DNA from 4 places in the Desulfofundulus thermocisternus DSM 10259 genome. Region 1 is predicted to be linked to each of the others. Evidence: riboswitches for the same ligand, from Rfam matches in the RefSeq annotation. Region 1 holds a riboswitch; each other region holds the start of a gene.

Region 1 (4,890 bases):
ACGCCAGGCCCCGGGCTGTACCATCACCCGCCGCGTATATTGCATTGCACACCGTCTGGTAAAGCCCATCCACATTAAGAGTCAGTCCTTCAGCCTCAGGATGGTAGATGAACCGGACGGGCATTTTAACCGGATCTAACTGTTCCCCGGTTTTGACCTGCCCGTATGTAGAGGCCAGATACAATACCAGCCGCCTCATATTTTCCACGCCGCCATTTACAAAATATTTAGCCAGGAAAGTATTTTGACTTTCATCAATACGGGGGTAATCAGGAAAAGAACCGCTACGGGTGGAAAGTACCTCGCACTTTTCAGGCAGGTCCTGCAATAAAGGCCCAACTGTTTGAATGGTTGTAGCTCCAATCATTTCCATCAAGAATACATCTGCATCCTGCAACGATTGCATCAGCTGCTGGATTTTTTCTTCGCTCTTCAGGTCGTTGGAGCTAAATAACTTCAGCTCAACAGGATAGTTCTGCAGCTGGCCGTAAGCATCCACCAGGGGTACCAGAAACCCCTCACTGCCCAAAAGCATGACCACCTTAGTACGTGCATTTTCATTTGCTGCAGCCCCGGAAGCACTTATTAAGAAAACAATAATCAGGACTATCAGGCTCAGGGATAGCAAGGTCGGGTGTTTTTGCCATTTTGCTTTACCTGTGGGCATTGATCCACTGCCACCTCACTTATTGGCTGTTCTTTTCAATCATGATCAACTTCCCGGTCTTCGGGTCCTGGTAAACCGTACCCATCTCCTGGTAACCGGAACCGCCCCCCTGTTCTATCCCGGGTATTTCCTTTAATTCTTTACCCCGTTCCACATTAATCACCCGCTGAATGCTTTGCATGAGTCGCTGTTTTTCCTCGGGCTTTACTTTAGCAAAGATAATGTTCTGCAGGTTCCAGGAAAGAACCAGGGCTACCATCAAACCGCAGCAAAAAACCAGCATCACATCAATCAGATTGGCCAGACCGCCCAGGGGATCAACTTCTTCTGCGGACAACCGCTCCCGCCTCTGTCTCCTGAACAGCACGGCCCTCACCCCCCACCACCAGTTCCAGCAGCAACTCCAGATACCGTAAATCCTGCTCGTACCAGCGGCGCCGCACCCTGGAAATAAGAGCACCCACCGCTCCGGCAGCCACACCCACTACCGTGGTATCAAAAGCAATGATCACTGCTTCGGACAATCCCCGCACATCACCCTGCCCCAGAGCAGCCAGCCCGGGACCAAGGGGGATAAGAGTGCCCATCAACCCGAAAACCGGGCTGAGTTTGGCCAGTAAATCCGTTTTGTCCAGTGTTTGTTTAAACCGGAATTCTTCACGGTCCAGTATGTCCTGAGCCACCAGCCTCCTGACCTCAGGGGACAGTCCGGGTTTTGCCAAAAGATCCGATACCAGCTTTTTTTGGCGCGGATTTAAAGCACTGCTATCAAGCACCTGCTGCAGGTTGCGCATCTGCCAGAGGGAAACCCCTCCCACGTCATGAATTACTTCCAGCAGGTTGACTGGCTGAATAACTTTTCTTCTCCTCATTTCAGCCACAAAACTACCCAGTTCCATGAAGGCAAAAACGAGAAAGAAGAGCAGACCCACAATATCGGGAATTAGCAGGCTCTGGGATGCGGCATGCAAAATTTTGGTTAAATATTCGGAACCAGGAATGGTCATCAATCATCACGTTCCTTTAAAAAATTGATCTGATAGCGAAAATAACCCGCCAGGCTTAAGACCACCAACCCCGCTAACACCGCCGCCAGCCAGCGGGGTGATTCAATTTTTATGGCCGCCATGGGCATGGCCATGGCCTGGACAAAGTTGGGTATAAAAAGGGCGGAAATCAGGGTTGCCAGCCCGGTAAAAAGCAAGAGGGGGTTAAAAAAAGCTTCAGGATTGAGATTGCGCAAGATAATTACCCTGCGTACAAGAATGCTGCTGGATAAAACAAGCACACAAAACAGTACCGCCACATATAATCCCAGGCGTAAAAGCCCGGTGCCCAGCATAGAACCGGCCAGAATAACGGATAAGGCCAGAGCTGCCAGGCATAAAGGGCAGGGTAAAAAGCCCAGGGCGTACTTAAGGCGAGACAGGCCACGGAAAGGGAAGAGGTAACCACCCGGGGTACAGGAAGGATAAACACCCCGCCCTGCCCTTTGCTCCCCTGCCTCCTGCAAGCCAAGGTAAATGAAGAAAGCAGCTGCCAGCAGGGCGCCGGCAAAGGTATACCGGTCCAGAAAGGCTACCAGCGCCTGCCGATAGACATTAAAAACCAGGATCAGCCCGTAAAGGACAGTACCAAACAGAAAAGACACCAGTAACAATCCCCTCCGGCCCAGCCAGGAAGTGCCCAGGATCAGACCTGTTTTAACGCTGAGAATGATGGTGGCTGTCAGCAGGCCGCCTAAAATTGTAAGCATAACTATTCACCGCCGCCTTCCGACAGATTCCTTACTGCTCAAGGTACTGGATAGATTTAATAACCTGTTGCTGGATTCACCACGGTACCATATACCGGCATTTGTTTAAACGTTTCTCTACCGATAAAAAATCCCCCATCTACATCAGATGGAGGATCCATTTCCCGGCTCCAGCAGCCAGGACATGTCAAACCACCCCCTATCCGCGTAGGCAGGTCTGGTTCTGGGGAACAGGCAGGTCTCCTGGCTCGGGATCAATGGGTACTCCACGCCTTCCCATCCGGCACCCAGCCCGTAGCGGGTCTCCCGGTCATTTCATCCACCGGCAACCAGACCCTTTCCCGGGCCGTAAAGCACCCGGCCGGGTGCTGGACAGTGACCTTATGTGGAGTCCCTCCCCCTCACAGTGGCGGGACCGCGCCGGATTTGCACCGGCTTCCCTTTTCACTTTCACCCCTCAAGGTGAAAGCACCTGTTCCACTATGCAGTTGTTTAAAGTGTACATTCAGAAACAAATAACTTAACCCCGGCCCACCAGGGAAAACCGGGGTTGATAAATAAAGGCTGGCAATCTACCGATAAAAACGGCAGTTGATACCGGCACACGCCCCTGTTTCCTGGGAGGCTCCCCGTACCGCGCACCCGGGCAGGTCTCCTGACTCATGGGTCATCGCCCGCTTTCCGCCTTCCCAGCCCGGCACCCAGCTTGCTTTTACCTCCGATTCCTTCCAGCAGGAACCGGCTCTCTCCTCGCTGCATGCTGAACCAGTGGCCCAGTGGAAAGCTGCTACCCAAATACAGTGGCCCCACCGTCCAGGATTCTCACCTGGTTCCCTTTTACCCCTGCCGGCTGGCAGGAAAACCCGGATACGGCCGAATACTTATTCTCCAAAACAGCAGTTATTTATTCCACTTGCCTGAAATAATAACATATTTCTGACAAGTTGTCCATATATAATCTGATTCCCCCCGTACCGGTTTTTTACCCGTTGCCGGTGGCGTTGAATGTTCATGGGCTCCTGCCCAAATTTCACGGCCCTGGCCCGGGAGTATTTCCAGCTACATCCGGTTAATACCAATAAAAATCAGAGCAACTCCCAGCAGGATTATAGCCATGGAAGAAAGAGAAACTTTACCGGCCAGGCCGGCAAGACCCAGGCTGGTGGTTGTAAGCAGAATTGTGGGTCCTACCAGGGCCAGCAGGCTATTTATTTTTAAGGCTGTTTCCACCCGGTTAAAGTACAGCATTAGCATGGCAGCGCTGAATTCAATGGATGAGGAAAGCAATCTTAAAAGGGCCATGCTCAAGACGATGCGGTCCAGGAATATGAACATAAAATCCCTCCTGCCGGTTTTTACTAAAATTTCTTATGCCCTGCAGCATTCATAAATGCATAGGCGGGGTTAAAGGCAGGGAAAACTTTTGGCGAAAGGACGGGGAAACTCAATGAAACAGCAAAAAAGCACCCTGGTGCTGGCTGCCTTGAGCGGGGTGCCCTTTATTATGGTTCTGGGCAATTCCATGATCATCCCGGTGCTGCCTGCCATCAAGGAGGCGTTGCACCTCACCCAATTTAAAGTCAGCCTGCTGATCACCCTCTTTTCTGTTCCTGCCGGGATTATCATCCCGCTGGCCGGTTTCCTCTCGGACCGTTTTGGCCGCAAAAAAGTAATTGTACCGGCACTCATCCTTTACGGACTGGGCGGTATACTGGCCGGGCTGGCAGCAATTTTCCTGAAAAGCATGGTTTACCAGGCCATTCTCGCCGGTCGTATTTTGCAGGGCATGGGAGCGGCGGGAACCGCTCCCATTGCCATGGCCCTTACCGGAGATCTTTACACGGGTAAACAGCGGGCCACGGCCCTGGGTATCATCGAAGCAGCCAACGGCCTGGGTAAAGTGGTGAGCCCCGTACTGGGTGCCCTGCTTGGCCTGATTACCTGGTATGCTACGTTTCTTTTTTTTCCCCTGGTAATAATACCGGTGGTTCTGGGCGTATATTTCCTGGTCAGTGAACCGGAACAAAACCGGCAGGCACAAAGCGTACGGGAATACCTGAAATCCATTGCCAGGGTCTTTGAGAAAAAATCGGCCATGCTGCTCACCTCTTTCCTGGGCGGGGCAGTGGCACTGCTGACCCTTTTCGGCGTACTATTTTTCCTCTCCGAACACCTGGAAACAGTATTCCGGCTGAATGGTGTACGCAAGGGCATGGCCCTGGCCGTCCCGGTGCTGTTTATGAGCTCAACATCTTATCTCACCGGCCGGCTTATCAAAAAGCGCCTGGCCTTAATGAAATGGCTGGTGGTAACAGGTCTGGCCCTGATCAGCGGTGCCCTGACCATGATGGGCTTTTACCGTACCACTTACCTTTTTTTCATCGCAATTTCCCTGGCCGGCATCGGGACCGGGCTGGCCCTCCCCTGCCTCAATACCATTATCACCAGCTCTACAGCTGCGCAAAGG
Region 2 (4,890 bases), on a different contig from region 1:
TGTCAGGACTGTGGTAAAATAACACTGGAAAATCAACGCTGTAAACAGGGGTGTTTTTTTGTGCGTATTGGCCGCTTTCATTATGAGGGACAGACTTTTTTCGGCATAGTTGATGGTGACACGGTTCTGCCTGTGGCCGACCCCTTTCAATCTCTGGAACCGGTTCCGGGACGGCGGTTTGCCCTGGCGGAAGTGGAACTGCTGGCCCCCTGCCTGCCCACAAAGGCGGTATGTGTGGGGCTTAATTACCGGGATCACGCCCTGGAGCTGGGCCTTTCCCTGCCGGAGGAACCGGTGCTGTTTCTCAAACCGCCCACAGCTGTAACCGGCCCGGGAAAACCTGTTGTTTATCCTGCCATGAGCCGGCAGGTGGACTACGAAGCCGAGCTGGCGGTGGTGATGGGGAAAAAGGCCTGGCAGGTGCAGGAGGAAGAGGCCGCGGAATACATTCTGGGGTATACCTGCGCCAATGATATTACTGCCCGGGACCTCCAGAAAAAGGACGGGCAGTGGACCCGGGCCAAATCCTTCGACACCTTCCTGCCCCTGGGGCCCTATATCGTCACCGGCCTGGATCCGGGGGACAGGGAAGTTTCACTTTACCTCAACGGGGAGAGAAAGCAGCACTCCTCCACCTCACAGCTTATTTTTCCCGTATACCGGCTGGTCAGTTTTATTTCCCATATTATGACCCTTTTGCCCGGGGATGTCATCCTTACGGGTACTCCCGCCGGGGTGGGGCCGGTACAGCCGGGCGATCAGGTGGAGGTGGTTATATCCGGCATCGGCCGGCTGGCCAATGTGATCGTGTCGGGCGCCTAGCTGACCGCCGGCGCCCGGCACGGGTGAAAGCCGTTCAGTCGATCCAGAATTCCCAGGCGCAGTAGTATTCTTCCGGGTGCTCGTCGGGCGGGCAGCAGACGCAGCGGGTTTTAATGCGCGGGTCGATGGCCCGGGCAAACTCCGTATATTCCACCAGCCCCACGGTTTTGCAGGGGAAGTCGGGCAGGTTTTTCCTTTTGCGGGCCGACTGCACCCGGCAGTCGTTCATGCGGAAAATAATCCGGTTCTCGTCCACATCGACAATTTCCTGGCGGTTGAGCAGGGCGTACAGGCGGTATCCCAGCGCCTTTTTTAATGCCGGGATGCCCCCGTTTTCCGGGATGCCGTGCAGCTTCATGATCCGCCTGGCTTCATTGACCGTGAATTGTTCCCAGGCGGCCGCATCGGCCCTGATGGCTGCCTCCATACCATGCTCCCGCTCCACGGCCTGGAACCACAGCCCGTCGTGGGCCAGCCAGCGCTTGGCAAAATCGCTCAGCACGGCCAGCAGTTCTTCCCTGGAAAGCCCGGCAAACTGGTTGGCCATAGCCTCTCCCTACCTTTCTTTAAAATAATTAATTTGTTAATCTTTTTTAAATAATATCATTTTTATGTGTTCATTTCCAGAGCCGCGGTTGGTAAATCATAACCGGTTTCCCGGCCCGCCGGAGGGGTTGATTTTGAATCTCACGGAAAATTTTTCTTGCCCGCCCCGGGCCGGCTGTGTTAAAATAGACCCTGGATAATTGAATAGTCAAACAGGTGCCCCATGAAGGGGAGAATAGGGAAGTCCGGACGGGTGGCATACCACCCGGAAACGGCGCGGTCCCGCCACTGTAGTCGGGGAGCTTGTCCCGGTCACTGGTCGCAGGCATTCACCGTGTACAGCTGCAGGTAAGAAAAGCAGCGCGGTTGAACGCCGGCCGGGAAGGCCGGGGGGAAGGGCAATGATCCGTTAGCCAGGAGACCTGCCTGTTTGAAGTGTGGTCGCCCTCGCGCGAAAGGGCAGCCGTGCGCGGAGGATGATGGTAAAGTCCTCAGCCAGAAAGTTTTTGGCTGGGGACTTTTTATTTTACCTGCCTGGAGGTGGTTATAAATGCCGACGCAAATGGCCAGGGCCCTGGCCGGGGAAATTACCCCGGAAATGAAAAGGGTGGCCGGCCGGGAAGGGGTGGACCCGGAATTTATCCGCCGGGGGGTGGCGGAAGGCACCATTGTCATTCCCCGCAACCGCAGGAGAAAGAACATCAATCCCGTGGGCATCGGAACAGGACTTCGGGTGAAGGTAAGCGCCAGCGTGGGCCTGGCGGGGCCCGGTGATACCATTGAAGGTGAGGTGGCCAAGGTGCGCGCCGCCGTGGAAGCCGGGACGGACGCCGTCATGGACCTGAGCGTATATGGGGATATAGACGGTGCCCGGCGGGCTGTGCTGGCCGCAACCACCACGCCCGTGGGTACCCTGCCCGTGTACCAGGCCCTGGCGGAAGCCCGGGAGAAGTACGGGGCGGCGGTCAAAATGAAGGTGGACGAGATGTTCGAGGTCATCGAGCGGCAGGCGGCCGACGGGGTGGATTTTCTGGCCCTGCACTGTGCCACCACGTGGCAGACCCTGCGGGCGGCAAAGAAACACCGCCGCGTCGATTACCTGGTCAGTCACGGGGGCAGCCACTTAATGGGCTGGATGATTTACAACCAGAAGGAAAATCCCCTTTACGAGCATTTCGACCGGCTGCTGGAGATCTGCCGCCGCTATGATGTTACCTTGAGCCTGGCCGACGGCTGGCGTCCGGGCTGCCTGGCCGATTCCCTGGACGCGGCCCAGGTGCAGGAGCTGGTGGTGCTGGGGGAACTGGTGGCCCGGGCCCGGCAGCAGCAGGTGCAGGTGATGGTCAAAGGACCGGGGCACGTCCCCCTGGGGCACCTGAAGGCCACCGTACAGCTGGAAAAGCAGCTCTGCCACGGGGCACCCTATTTTGTCTTCGGCCCGGTGGTTACGGACATCGCCCCGGGGTACGACCATGTTACTGCAGCCATCGGCGGGGCCCTGGCGGCCTGGGCCGGAGCGGAATTTCTCTGTTACGTCACCGCCGCGGAGCACCTGGGACTGCCCGGTGTGGAGCAGGTGCGGGAAGGGGTGGTCGCCGCCCGCATAGCCGCCCATGCGGCCGACGTGGCCAGGGAGCCCCGGGCGGCGCAGTGGGACCTGGAAATGTCCCGGGCCCGCAAGGCCCTGGATTGGGACAGGCAGATCGAGCTGGCCATTGATCCCCTCCGGGCCGATGCCCTGCGCCGGGAACGCAGCCATGGTTCCCACCGGGCCTGCGCCATGTGCGGCAGGTACTGCGCCATGCAGGTGGTCGGGGAATATCTGGGCAAAGAGCAGGGGGTGTGTTAGGTTATGACCCGGTTACTGGCAGCCAGGAAGGGCTTTATTACGCCGGAAATGGAGGAGGCGGCCCGGCAGGAGGGAGTGGACCCGGAATTCATCCGGGCCGGGGTGGCCGCCGGTACCATCGTCATCCCGAAAAACAGGTTGCGGAAAGGGATCCGGACCTGCGCCATCGGGCGGGGCCTGCGGACCAAGGTGAATGCCCTCATTGGCACCTCCAGCGACCGGGACGACCCGGAAATGGAGGCCCGCAAGATCGAGGTGGCCATTTCCGCCGGGGCCGATGCCATTATGGACCTCTCCACCGGGGGGGACATCGACGGCATGCGCCGCGTTAGCCTGGAAAGGGCCACGGTTCCCGTGGGAAGCGTGCCCATCTACCAGGCGGGCATTGAGGCCATCGAGAAGAGGGGCGGCATTGTGGCCATGACCCCGGAGGACATGTTTGAAGCCATAGAAAAGCAGGCGGCTGCGGGCATTGATTTCATGGCCATTCACTGCGCCCTCAATTTTGAGGTGGTGGAGCGCCTGCAGAAAACCGGCCGGGTGACGGACATCGTGAGCCGGGGCGGCGCCTTCCTCACCGGCTGGATGCTGCACAACCGGAAAGAAAATCCCCTTTATGAGGAGTTCGACCGGGTGCTGGACATCCTGCGGGAGTACGACGTAACCTTGAGCCTGGGCGATGCCATCCGCCCCGGGTGCATTGCCGATTCCCTGGACGGCGCCCAGATCCAGGGCCTGCTGGTGGCCGGGGAACTGGTGGCCCGCGCCAGGGAGAAAGGGGTGCAGGTGATGGTGGAGGGGCCGGGGCATGTGCCCATCCACCATGTGGAGACCACCATGCTCCTGCAGAAGCAGCTCTGCCACCAGGCCCCGTATTTTGTCCTGGGCACCCTGGCCATTGATGTGGCCCCGGGGTACGATCATATCACCGCGGCCATCGGCGGCGCCCTGGCCGGGGCTTCCGGGGCGGACTTCATCTGCTACGTCACGCCGGCGGAGCACCTGGGCCTGCCCACGGAAGAGGACGTGCGCGTGGGGGTGATGGCTGCCCGCATTGCCGCCCACGCTGCCGACATTGCCAAAGGCGTCAGGGGGGCCTGGGAGTGGGACCTGAAAATGGCCCGGGCCCGGGCTTCCCTGGACCGGGAGGCCGTGGCCGGCCTGGCCATCGACCCGGCCCTGGTGCGCTGTTACCTTGAGAAGGAAAAAGGGGAACCTTGCAGCGCCTGCGGGGATGAATGCGCCCTGCGACTGGTCAGGGAATATTTCCGGCCGTGAAAAAATCCGGCAGTTGAACACTGGCCGGGCAGGGTATCCGGAAAGCATCCTCCGCCCGGGCTGCGGGGGATGGCAGGTTCAGTGTTAGAACACGGCATTTTCGAGGTGACGTGTAAATGTGTAGCGATGAAGCGCGTTCTTCTTCCGGCGGCTGGTATATACTGCATATTTGCCGCGGCCACTGGGCGGCTCAGGTGCTTTTTACGGCCGTGGACCTGGGCCTTTTCGACGTCCTGGCCCGGGGCGCCCAAACTCCCGCCCGGGTAGCCGCGGCCCTGGGCACCCACCCGGAAGCCACCGCCCGCCTGCTGGTTGCCCTGGAGGGCCTGGGGCTGGTGGAAAGGGAGGGCGAGTTTTACCGCAACGCCCCACTGGCCAGCCGCCATCTGGTGCGG
Region 3 (4,890 bases), on a different contig from region 1:
CGGCAACATTAAGGGCCTGGGCCCGGGAGTTGCGGAGATGGAGTTTGAAGAGCGCAAGAGCGAACCCATAGTGATCTTCATGGCCGACAAGACCGAACCGGGAGCCTGGAACCTGCCCCTGTACAAAATTTTCGCCGACCCCTTTAACACCGCCGGGCTGGTCATCGACCCCAGCATGCACGACGGGTTCATCTTCGAGGTCCGGGACCTGATCGAAAACACGCGGGTCAACTTCTCAGCCCCGGAAGATATATACGACATGCTGGTCTTTATCGGCGCCCCCGGCCGCTACTGCATCAAGCGCGTCTTCCACAAGAAAACGGGAGAAATCGCGGCTGTATCCAGCACCCAGCGGCTTAACCTGATGGCCGGCCGCTACGTGGGTAAGGACGACCCGGTGTGCATCGTGCGCTGCCAGAGCGGCATGCCGGCCGTGGGCGAGGTGCTGGAACCCTTCACCAAACCCCACCTGGTCAGCGGCTGGATGCGCGGCTCCCACAGCGGCCCGCTGATGCCGGTCAGCATGCAGCAGGCCACCCCATCCCGTTTTGACGGCCCGCCCCGGGTGGTCGCCCTGGGCTTCCAGCTTGCCGACGGCAAGCTCATCGGGCCGCAGGACTTCTTTGCCGACCCGGCCTTCGATCAGGCGCGGCAGATGGCCAACGAAATCGCCAGCTACATGCGCAGCCTGGGACCCTTCGAACCACACCGGCTGCACCTGGACGAAATGGAATACACCACCATGCCCCAGGTGCTGAAAAAGCTGAAAGACCGCTTCGAAAAACTGCGCTAGACAACCGGTCGACCTGCCAGTTGAATTTCCGCCCGCCAAACAGCAGCGGGCCGTACCGCGGTAAAAATTATACGGGCCCTGGAAAAGCCCGCCGGCTTTCCAGGGCCTGTTTATTTACTTCAATATCTTTTCCTCATCCAGCGCGGTCAGGCCCGCCTCGCTAAAGCTGGCCATCTCGTTGATCACCCGGCAGGCCGCTTCCACCAGGTGCATGGCCAGGGCTGCCCCGGTCCCCTCTCCCAGCCGCATGTTCAGGTGCAGCATGGGTACCAGCCCCAGGTGCTCCAGGATGAGACGGTGACCCCGCTCCCCCGAAAGGTGGGAAGGAATTAAAAACTCCCTGGCCCGGGGCTGCAGGGCCACCGCCACCATGGCGGCGGCAGTGGTGATAAAGCCGTCGATGACCACCGGCACCCGCCGGGCGGCCGCCCCCAGGATAACCCCGGCCAGGCCGCCGATTTCCAGCCCGCCCACTTTGGCCAGAACATCCAGGGGGTCGGTGGGATCGGGGCGGTTCACCTCCAGCGCCCTGGACACCACTTCTATTTTCCGCTGCAGCACTTCATCGTTGACCAGGGTCCCCCGCCCGGTGACCTCCCCGGGGTCAAAGCCTCCCAGCGCCGCGGCAATGGCGCTGCTGGGGGTGGTGTTGCCAATGCCCATATCGCCGAGGCCAATCAGGGTGGCCCCCCGGTCGATTTCCTCCTGGACCACCTCGATGCCCACCTCCACCGCCCGCACCGCTTCCTCGCGGGTCATGGCCGGGCCGCGGGCGATGTTTCCCGTACCCGGGCGTACCTTCCTGTTCAAAACCCCGGGGTAATCCACGGGCACGGCCACCCCCACATCCACCACCACCAGACGGGCACCGGCCAGCCGCCCCAGCACGCCGATCCCGGCCACCCCGTTGAGAAAAGCCGGGAGCTGCTGGTGGGTGATCTCCTGGGGCGCCACGCTGACCCCTTCGGCCACCACCCCGTGATCGCCGGCCATGACGATGATCACCCGGTCGCCAACCACGGGGCGGGGGTTACCGGTAATGCCCGCCAGCTGAATGGCCAGCTCCTCCAGCCGGCCCAGGCTGCCCGGCGGCTTGATCAGGCTGTCCAGCCGCTCCCGGGCCTCAGCCATGGGCTGCTCGTACAGCATCCCCACCTCGCCTATGGTTTTTTCCAGCAGCAATTTCACCAACCTCCCTGCAAATTAATGGATCTGGCTAAAAATAAAAGTCCACAGCCCCATCAAGGCCGTGGACTTTACCATCATCCAGCGGTGGCAAAACCGGCAGGCAGGTCTCCTGGCTCAGGATCCTCGCGGCCACCCGCCTTCCCGGCGACACCCATCAGCGGGTGCCCTGCCAGTGGCATCATCCCGGTGGCCGCTCCCCATTCACAGTGGCGGGACCGCTCAGGATTCGCACCTGATTCCCTATTCTCCCCCGCAAAAGCGGGGGCACCTGCCGGTGTTGATATATGCCATTTATTATAAAATAGTTTTTCGACGCACCCCTTTACTTTTCCTGCCGTCCGGAAAAATATTTCAACTTTTTACCGGCCGGTCAAAGTAAATATTCTTGCCCGTGGCCGAAATGGGAATACCCACCACAATGGGGCCCTGAAGCAGGCCCATCTGGCGGGCCACCGTCCCCACCCGGTACATGATCCGGTTGTCGGCATTGAAGAGGCTGGCCGTTTTCACCGCCGAGCCCAGGGCAATACCCACATCCAGCAGGCGCCACGCGCACAGGGGCCCGGGAAACTCCGGCCCCTCATGGCTCTGCAGGTCCTCGCAGCGGCTGAAACCGCAGGCTCCGCAGTTCAGGCCCAGGGGCTTGTTCTCCGTCAGGGAGATGAGGACCACCGCGTCGGAGCGGCGCACATTATCGGCATCCCGGTCGAAGTTCACCTTCCCCCGCTCCTTCCCGAACCGTTCCATTTCATCGGCCAGCCGGGATAATTCTTCCCCCGATAAAATCCTGACGCCCACGTAATCCTGGCCCAGCCCCTTGGGAGCGGTACGGGCTGCCAGGGCCATCAGTTGAGCCACCATGAGCAAAGCCTCGCGCAAAACCATCACCCTTCCCCGAAAACTATTATTTTCCCGGAATGATATCCAGCTCCCCCTCTTTATTGAGAAGGACCTTGATGGAGCCCGTTTCCTGCGCCAGGACCTGGCGGCGCTGCCCCACCTGCACCACGGACCCCGGGAAAGCCCGCTTCACCCTGATCACCCCGGATGCTCCCACCCGGACCACCGGGGGCGCCCCCAGGGCGCTGCCCAGCTCCTCCACCTCGGCGCTGCCGTCACAGAAAATCTCCCCGCCCTTGAAGGAACCCCTGATCACCACGTCCCGCCCGGCACTGATGGTGGTGTTGACGCACCCCTGCCGGGTCACAAAAACGCTCCCCGAACTCTGGATGGTGGAATTCATGGCCGAGGGGAGCACCACATCGGCCGGGTTTTCCGCGGCCTCCTGCAGCAGGGCGACGGCGGCTTCCACGTCCCTGACCACCTGATCGAAATTCTTCACCGTCAGGGGGTTCAGACCAACCAGGCAGTTCAGGGAGCGGCCGCACCTGGCCACTTCCTCCGGCACCATCGCCCTGACGGCGGCAATTTCCCGCAGGGTGTTTTTCACCAGGGGACGCAAATGCTTAAACCTGGTATCCATCAGGGCCATGAGAACCCGCCCGAAATCCAGCCGCGCCGGGCTTTTCCCCTGCCGCTGCTTCACCTGTTCCAGGGCCGCCCGCAGGAGGTCCAGGCCGGACCGTATATCCCGGAACATGAAGGAGAGTTTCAGGGCCCCCGGAAAGCCGGTGCCGGCCCGCAGCCTGCTGCCGATTACCCCCCGGTGAACGTGCATCTTCCGGCCGCTGACCACGGCCGCCCGGGTCACCAGGCCGGTGATCTCCACAGCACCCGTTGCCTCCACTTCCATGGCCTCACAAACATTGCCCAGTATTTTCAGATCCCCTTTGAATCTAATATTACCGCTTTTAATGTTCACATCCCCCTGATGAACCAGGAGGGGATCAACATAAAAAATATAAGTGTTCCCGGCTTTTCTGTACCAGGGCCGCCCGCTACCCGCGGCCACCACCCGGGTGCCCCCTTCCTTCAGCTCCACCCCTTTCCCCGCCTGCAGCTCCAGCAGTACCGGCGGCGGGGGTGGGAGAACCTCGCCGGTCACGGACCTGCCCGGCTGCCCCGGCTGCGGGGGATGCTTTACCGCCAGCAGGGTCCCGGACTCCACGGAAACAATGGTGCTGGTCTCCCGGAAGTCAACGCGTTCTTCCCCTTCCCCGGCCCTCCCGGGGGGAATCTCCTCCTCGAAAAAAATCTCCAGCCGCTCGTCCACACCGGGCTGCGGCGGCTCCCCTTCCGCCACCAGCAACGGCTCCGGCCGGGGACCGGCGGCAAAGGAGGCCACCACCTCCTCTTTAATGCCCCAAACCACCCCCGCCGCCTGCAGTGCTTCGCGGACCGCCTCCTGCTCCAGGACGGTAACGCCTTCCGGGGCGGAAATATAAGCCCTCAGCCCGTCCTCGCTTATGGTTACCTTTAAATTTTCGCCGGCCACCATTTCCTCCCCCAGTACAGCTTGCTTAAAATCACCCTTATAACTTTATTCGGAAGATCCCGGCCAAAAATAAGAAAGCGGCCCTTTTTCCCTGCAGCAACATTTACGTAAATCCTTCCACATCTGCACAGGGATCTCCTGCCAGGGGTGCCGCTTAATGCCGGAAAGCGGCGGCGAGCCGCGGCCACCTGCGGGCCCCGGAAGCGGCAAATTTTTGTCTGCCGGGGGAGGAATTTTTTCATTCCACGCGAAATAACCATGATAAAGGCCCATTTGCTTCTTCAAGGGGAGGGGAAGACAATGTATTACCCGGGGGAAATCAGGACGCCCGGACTGGAATTAATTCTTATTTTACTGCGCGTGGTTTATTTTGCCGGGATGCTCTTTTTAATTGCCGGGCTGGGCGTTGCCCTGCAGGCGCCCGCCGTAATTACCGGGGTGGTGGCGGGTATTGCCGCCTGGATGCTCCTTTCCAGCGGCCTCTTTGAGGTGACCACCTACCGCTGCCCCAACT
Region 4 (4,890 bases), on a different contig from region 1:
GGTAAAAAGGGCTACTTTTTTATGGTCGCGCACCAGCTGAATCAAGTCTTCAACTGGTCTTCCGTGAGCACTTGTAATCAGGGCATCGTGCCAGGGCAGGGCCAGGCGGGCGAAGGCCAGTTGCACAGAACTGACACCAGGAATTACTTCCAGTTCCTCTACAGAAAAGTATTGAAGCAGGTACTGCAGAATACCATATAAACCGGGGTCGCCGGAGGCTATAACGGCTACTCCTTCTTCCCGGTGTCGATTGATAAAATCAACCATGGCCTTAAGGTTATTTTTAATGATAAACGTTTTTTGTCTACCATTGGCTAAAAGAGAAAGATGGCGAATGCCGCCTACCAGCACCCCGGCTTCGGCCAGAGCCTTTTGGGCTGCGGGAGTAAGGTAATCCTGGTGGCCCGGGCCCACCCCAATTATTTTAATTCGCGGCATCCCAGTGCCCTCCCTATTTCCCGGGCATGATGGTCCCATCCCAGGATTTTGCCATCTAAGGTCAAGAATACCGTTCCCACCAGCAAGCGGTGGTGGACGTACTCCATGGCTCGCTGGCTGGCCCGGCTAGCCAGCTGATGGTATATGCCCAATAAATTATGTTCAGCCAGAAGATCTACTACACTTTCAATAGTGCCGGCTTCCATAATATGAGCAATCAGGGTTCTGTCTGCTCCCATCAGGGCAGCATAACTGGCCAGCGTTTCTCGCCGGGCATCCGCTATGCGGCTGTGAGTGTGAAATATTCCAGCTGCAACTTTTAACAGTTTGCCATGATGTCCCCAGAGGAGAACGCCGGAAAAGCCTTTTTCTACACAGTTTTCCAGCATGAACCCCACGAAATTACTCATTTCTACCACGGCATCGGCCGGAAATCCGTATTTATCAACTGCCGTCCGAACCCCCATTTGTCCGGGAGTAAGAACAACCTGGTTAAAACCCGCTGCCCTGGCTACGTCCAGCAGTGGTAATAGAGAATCTTTAAAAGCTTCTTCGGACATGGGCCGAACTATCCCCGTTGTACCCAATATGGATATACCTCCTACAATCCCCAGGCGGGGGTTCAGGGTGCGCCTGGCCACCAGCTCTCCTCCGGGTACGCTGACCGTAAGTTCCACTCCCCGATTGGGAGGAAGGATGCTGTTTACCGCTTCCCTGATCATTTGCCTTGGAACAGGGTTAATGGCTGGCTCTCCTACTGCCACTGCCAGACCCCGTTTGGTAACCCGTCCTACACCGGGTCCCCCGCGGAGCTGGATCCCTTTTTTAGTGGGGCGAGCTTCTACTACAACTGGGAGGCCGTGGGTAACGTCGGGATCATCCCCCCCGTCTTTAATTACCACTGCCCTTGTGCCACCGGGTATATTTACCAGCTTATGGATTGGTACCCTGATTAACTGGCCAGTTGGATTTACCAGGGTAACTTCACCGGGCTTGGTATCATGATAAAGTAATTCTGTAGCCGCACGGGCTGCTGCAGCAGCACATGCTCCGGTGGTAATTCCGTTACGTAAAGATTTAGTCACTTCATTTTTCCTCCTGAAAAAAACACGCCCGGCAAAAGAAGGGCGTGTCAGGTTTCATTACGCCTGCTATCTTTCGCGCGAAGATAGATAGGCCTTTACTGAACTTGAAAAGTTCAGTTTTAAGGGGCAGGCAGGTCTCCTGGCTCGCGGATCATCAGATAACCGCGCCTTCCCGGTCAATACTCACAATAAATATTGTAAAATCACAACAAATTGTTGAAAAATATCTTTTTAGCTTTCCAGTGAGTATATAACCAGTGGCAATTTGCGGCTCCTCCCCGGTTACAGTGGCGGGACCGCGCCGGCTCAAGCAGGTTAGCTGCTCCCCGGTCTTCCCTATTATCCCCCGAGGGGACCCGCCCCTAATATTTAGTTTTTCCTTTTCAGACTAGCTGTCCTGGAGTTTTTCCCTGCGTTTGATCATTCGAATATCATCTTCTACCGATAATCGACAGGGCCAGCACATTTGGCAAATGCGGGACGCAGTTCTTTCCCCCAGATATTCACCCAGGTTTTCCAGGCTGATATTGGTGGTGATGATTACGGGAAGACGGTGATTAACGCGGTAATTTAATATAGAGTAAAGTTTATTTTTGGCCCATTCAGTATAATTATGGGCTCCCAAATCATCCAAAAATAAGAGAGGCACTTCCCTTGCCGTATCCAGCAGGTCTTTTTCCGAATAATGTTCTATTATCTGGCGGTTTTGATCATAAGTAGAGCGCAGGCGATCCAGTAAATCAGGTACGACGACAAACAATAATACTGTTTCTGCTTCCAGTAAAGCGTTTGCTATACATGCCGCCAGGTATGTTTTCCCACTTCCAACGGGACCTGTAATTAAAAGACCATCGATATGCCGGTTTTTTTTAAAGTTTTGGACGAAGTCCAGTGCTGCTTGAAAGGTACGCCTGGCCAACTCGTAATAAGTTATTTTTCGTTCCGGATCTATTCTGAATTTGGAATAATACTTGAAGTCAAATTTATCAAAAGTATGACTACGTAACCCTTCTGGCAATCCAGCTTCTTTAAAACGGTTGAGGATAGCCTTTTGCTTGCTACAGGAGCAGGGAAAAGCCACGTTATTTTTTATCACTATACCCCGGTCATTACATACAGGGCAGGCCTTCATTGGCCAGCATCCTTTCTCCCTTAACTAAGATATAGGGTTTTTAAAAGTGCTTTTTTACGTTCGTCTACCTTTGGTGTGGTATTTTTAACTGAACGTCGTTTCTTAAACTGCGCATCATAGGCGTTTATTTCTTCCAGAGTACGAAGATTATTCTTTTTCCACTCCAGAATAATACTATCAATATATTTAAAATTATGCTTTCCCATCAAGACAGCCCGGCGCAGGGCTTCTAAAACCAGCGTAGGGTTTAATTCTTCAATCCATTGCCGTATTTGTTCTACCTCCATAGGAGAAACAGGACGCCCGAACTCCTGTTCAAATGCCTTTATAATTAATGCAAATTCCGGAGAATTGGCTTCCAGCCGGGTTCTTTTTTCCAGCAAGCAGCGGGTACGCTCTATTTCCCTGACCCTGATACTGGCCCAGATCTCTGAAAGCTTTTCCAGCAACGGTTCAAAATCGTACCCACTCAGGATTTGATCCTTATTTTCATCGTAATACTGAGTTACAGCCAGGACCTCTTTTTCTAACAACCTGTTTAGATTTTGCTGTACCTGGGTTACATCCTGGGACGTACACTCAGCCAGCGCAGAAGCGGAAGGAAGTAAATTTTTTTCCTCTATCTGTAACCTTAAAAGTTGAATGAGAAGGATCATTTCTTCATCGGTTATATCAAGGTGGCGATATAAGCGAAGCAAAAGGTTGGGAACAGCTGTAATGCCCTGGAGTAAAAGATCTGTTCCAAAGGCAGCGGTAATATTTCCCTCACGGTATCTTTTTACCGTTCTACCGCTCATCATAACCTTCCTCCCTGTTAGTGAATATTTTATGGTAAGGGAGGAAGTTTGTCCAGATAAAAAAAACCTTATAAGGGGCAGGGTTGACGAGCAGTAAATGTATATACTGCTAACCCCATTTCTTTTAGCATAATTATCGCCTGCTTTATATATGCTCCCAGTTCTGAAAGCCGGTGCGCGTCAGAGCCAACGGTAAATACTTTCACACCATACTCACGGGCCAGGAAAAGAATTTCCCTGCTGGGATGAAACTCGCTTAGCCCCCGTTTTATGCTGGAGGTGTTTACTTCCAGGCCAATTTTTTTTCGTGCCATATCCTTCAGTATAGGCTCGATCTTTCCCTGATGGGCATCTATTAAAGTTTTACCCCAGAAGCGTTCACCATGACGGCGATAAAGATCCAGGTGAGCTATACAATCAAAAAGGTTACAATTTACCGCATCCTGTAATATCTGGAAATATTCGTTTAATGCCTCATCTACAGTATGAGAGGAAAAGTACTCCTGGCTTTCTTTCCAGGAAGATATGGACTGGTGAGCAAGGCAATGTATTGAACCCAGTACATAATCGAATGGATAACTGGTAATAATTTTTTCTATTCTTTCCTCACAACCCCGTATATACCCAATTTCCACGCCGGCTTTAATTTTTAAATGTGTACTTCGTAATTGGTTTCGAGCATTTTCAATTTCAAGGAAGTAATTGTCAAGCCAGCTCAGGTCTTCCATGGGATGAAATTTTCCTTCTACCCGCACAAACCAATCTTTTTGCCTGCGCACCGGGTCCACTTCCAGATGGGGGGTAAAACAGATTTCTTTCAATTCAAGTTTTAATGCCCTCTGACAATATTCCAGAATGCTTTGGTCTTCGGCATCAATGGAATAACCCGGATGTATATGGTAGTCCAGGAGATATATCATTCAACAATCTCCGCTCCTAAAACTGTTTCCATTTGTTTTAATGCCCAAAGATGAGCTTCTTCATCAAAACTGGCTACACCTTTAGAATATACTATGGTTTGGTAATCCCTATTCCGCAATTCCTCTACAGTGTATAAAACGCAGATATTGGTGCAAACGCCTACAATGTGGACTGCGACTGGATTAAGGTCTTCCAAAATTTTACTCAAATTGGTCCGGTAAAAACCACTATAACGTGTTTTGGGAACTTTAATGGCAAAGGGGTATTCTTCAATCAGCGATGCCAGTTCATCAATAAGGCTTGCTCCCGGAGTACCGTAAACGCAATGGATGGGAAAACGGGAGAATTCCGGATCTTCTGGTGAATGAGCATCCATAATAAAAATTATCGGTTCCTGCTGGTTCATGAACTCTTTCACTTTTTCCACCACAAACGGGACAATCTTTCTGCCGTTTTCACCGCAATTTAATGTTCCGTTGCTATCAATAAAGTCCTTTAGCATATCTATTACCATTAA

The links. Region 1 has a riboswitch for cobalamin ahead of BR83_RS0108335 (DUF2162 domain-containing protein). Riboswitches for the same ligand answer to the same signal wherever they lie in the genome.
Region 2: another riboswitch for cobalamin. It lies ahead of thiC (phosphomethylpyrimidine synthase ThiC); the one in region 1 lies ahead of BR83_RS0108335 (DUF2162 domain-containing protein).
Region 3: another riboswitch for cobalamin. It lies ahead of cobT (nicotinate-nucleotide--dimethylbenzimidazole phosphoribosyltransferase); the one in region 1 lies ahead of BR83_RS0108335 (DUF2162 domain-containing protein).
Region 4: another riboswitch for cobalamin. It lies ahead of cbiD (cobalt-precorrin-5B (C(1))-methyltransferase CbiD); the one in region 1 lies ahead of BR83_RS0108335 (DUF2162 domain-containing protein).

The regions. Positions count from the first base shown of each region.
Region 1 covers NZ_JMLG01000008.1:44,380-49,269, reverse strand. The annotation lists gene BR83_RS0108350 (cobaltochelatase subunit CobN) at 1-667, opposite strand, end outside; gene BR83_RS0108345 (DUF2149 domain-containing protein) at 687-1,034, opposite strand; gene BR83_RS15410 (MotA/TolQ/ExbB proton channel family protein) at 985-1,674, opposite strand; gene BR83_RS0108335 (DUF2162 domain-containing protein) at 1,674-2,423, opposite strand; cobalamin riboswitch at 2,640-2,914, opposite strand; cobalamin riboswitch at 3,052-3,305, opposite strand; gene BR83_RS0108320 (YqhV family protein) at 3,483-3,758, opposite strand; gene BR83_RS0108315 (MFS transporter) at 3,871-4,890, shown strand, end outside.
Region 2 covers NZ_JMLG01000002.1:170,281-175,170, reverse strand. The annotation lists gene BR83_RS0102890 (fumarylacetoacetate hydrolase family protein) at 61-822, shown strand; gene BR83_RS0102885 (DUF6125 family protein) at 857-1,369, opposite strand; cobalamin riboswitch at 1,566-1,812, shown strand; gene thiC (phosphomethylpyrimidine synthase ThiC) at 1,919-3,217, shown strand; gene bzaB (B12 lower ligand biosynthesis ThiC-like protein BzaB) at 3,221-4,495, shown strand; gene BR83_RS0102865 (methyltransferase) at 4,612-4,890, shown strand, end outside.
Region 3 covers NZ_JMLG01000026.1:7,613-12,502, forward strand. The annotation lists gene fbp (fructose-1,6-bisphosphate aldolase/phosphatase) at 1-793, shown strand, start outside; gene cobT (nicotinate-nucleotide--dimethylbenzimidazole phosphoribosyltransferase) at 908-1,975, opposite strand; cobalamin riboswitch at 2,064-2,268, opposite strand; gene BR83_RS0112340 (ferredoxin domain-containing protein) at 2,333-2,866, opposite strand; gene BR83_RS0112345 (DUF342 domain-containing protein) at 2,886-4,376, opposite strand; gene BR83_RS0112355 (TFIIB-type zinc ribbon-containing protein) at 4,677-4,890, shown strand, end outside.
Region 4 covers NZ_JMLG01000014.1:27,904-32,793, forward strand. The annotation lists gene cbiE (precorrin-6y C5,15-methyltransferase (decarboxylating) subunit CbiE) at 1-438, opposite strand, end outside; gene cbiD (cobalt-precorrin-5B (C(1))-methyltransferase CbiD) at 420-1,523, opposite strand; cobalamin riboswitch at 1,636-1,898, opposite strand; gene BR83_RS0110445 (ATP-binding protein) at 1,912-2,655, opposite strand; gene BR83_RS0110450 (DnaD domain-containing protein) at 2,676-3,452, opposite strand; gene BR83_RS0110455 (histidinol-phosphatase) at 3,521-4,372, opposite strand; gene BR83_RS0110460 (cysteine hydrolase family protein) at 4,369-4,890, opposite strand, start outside.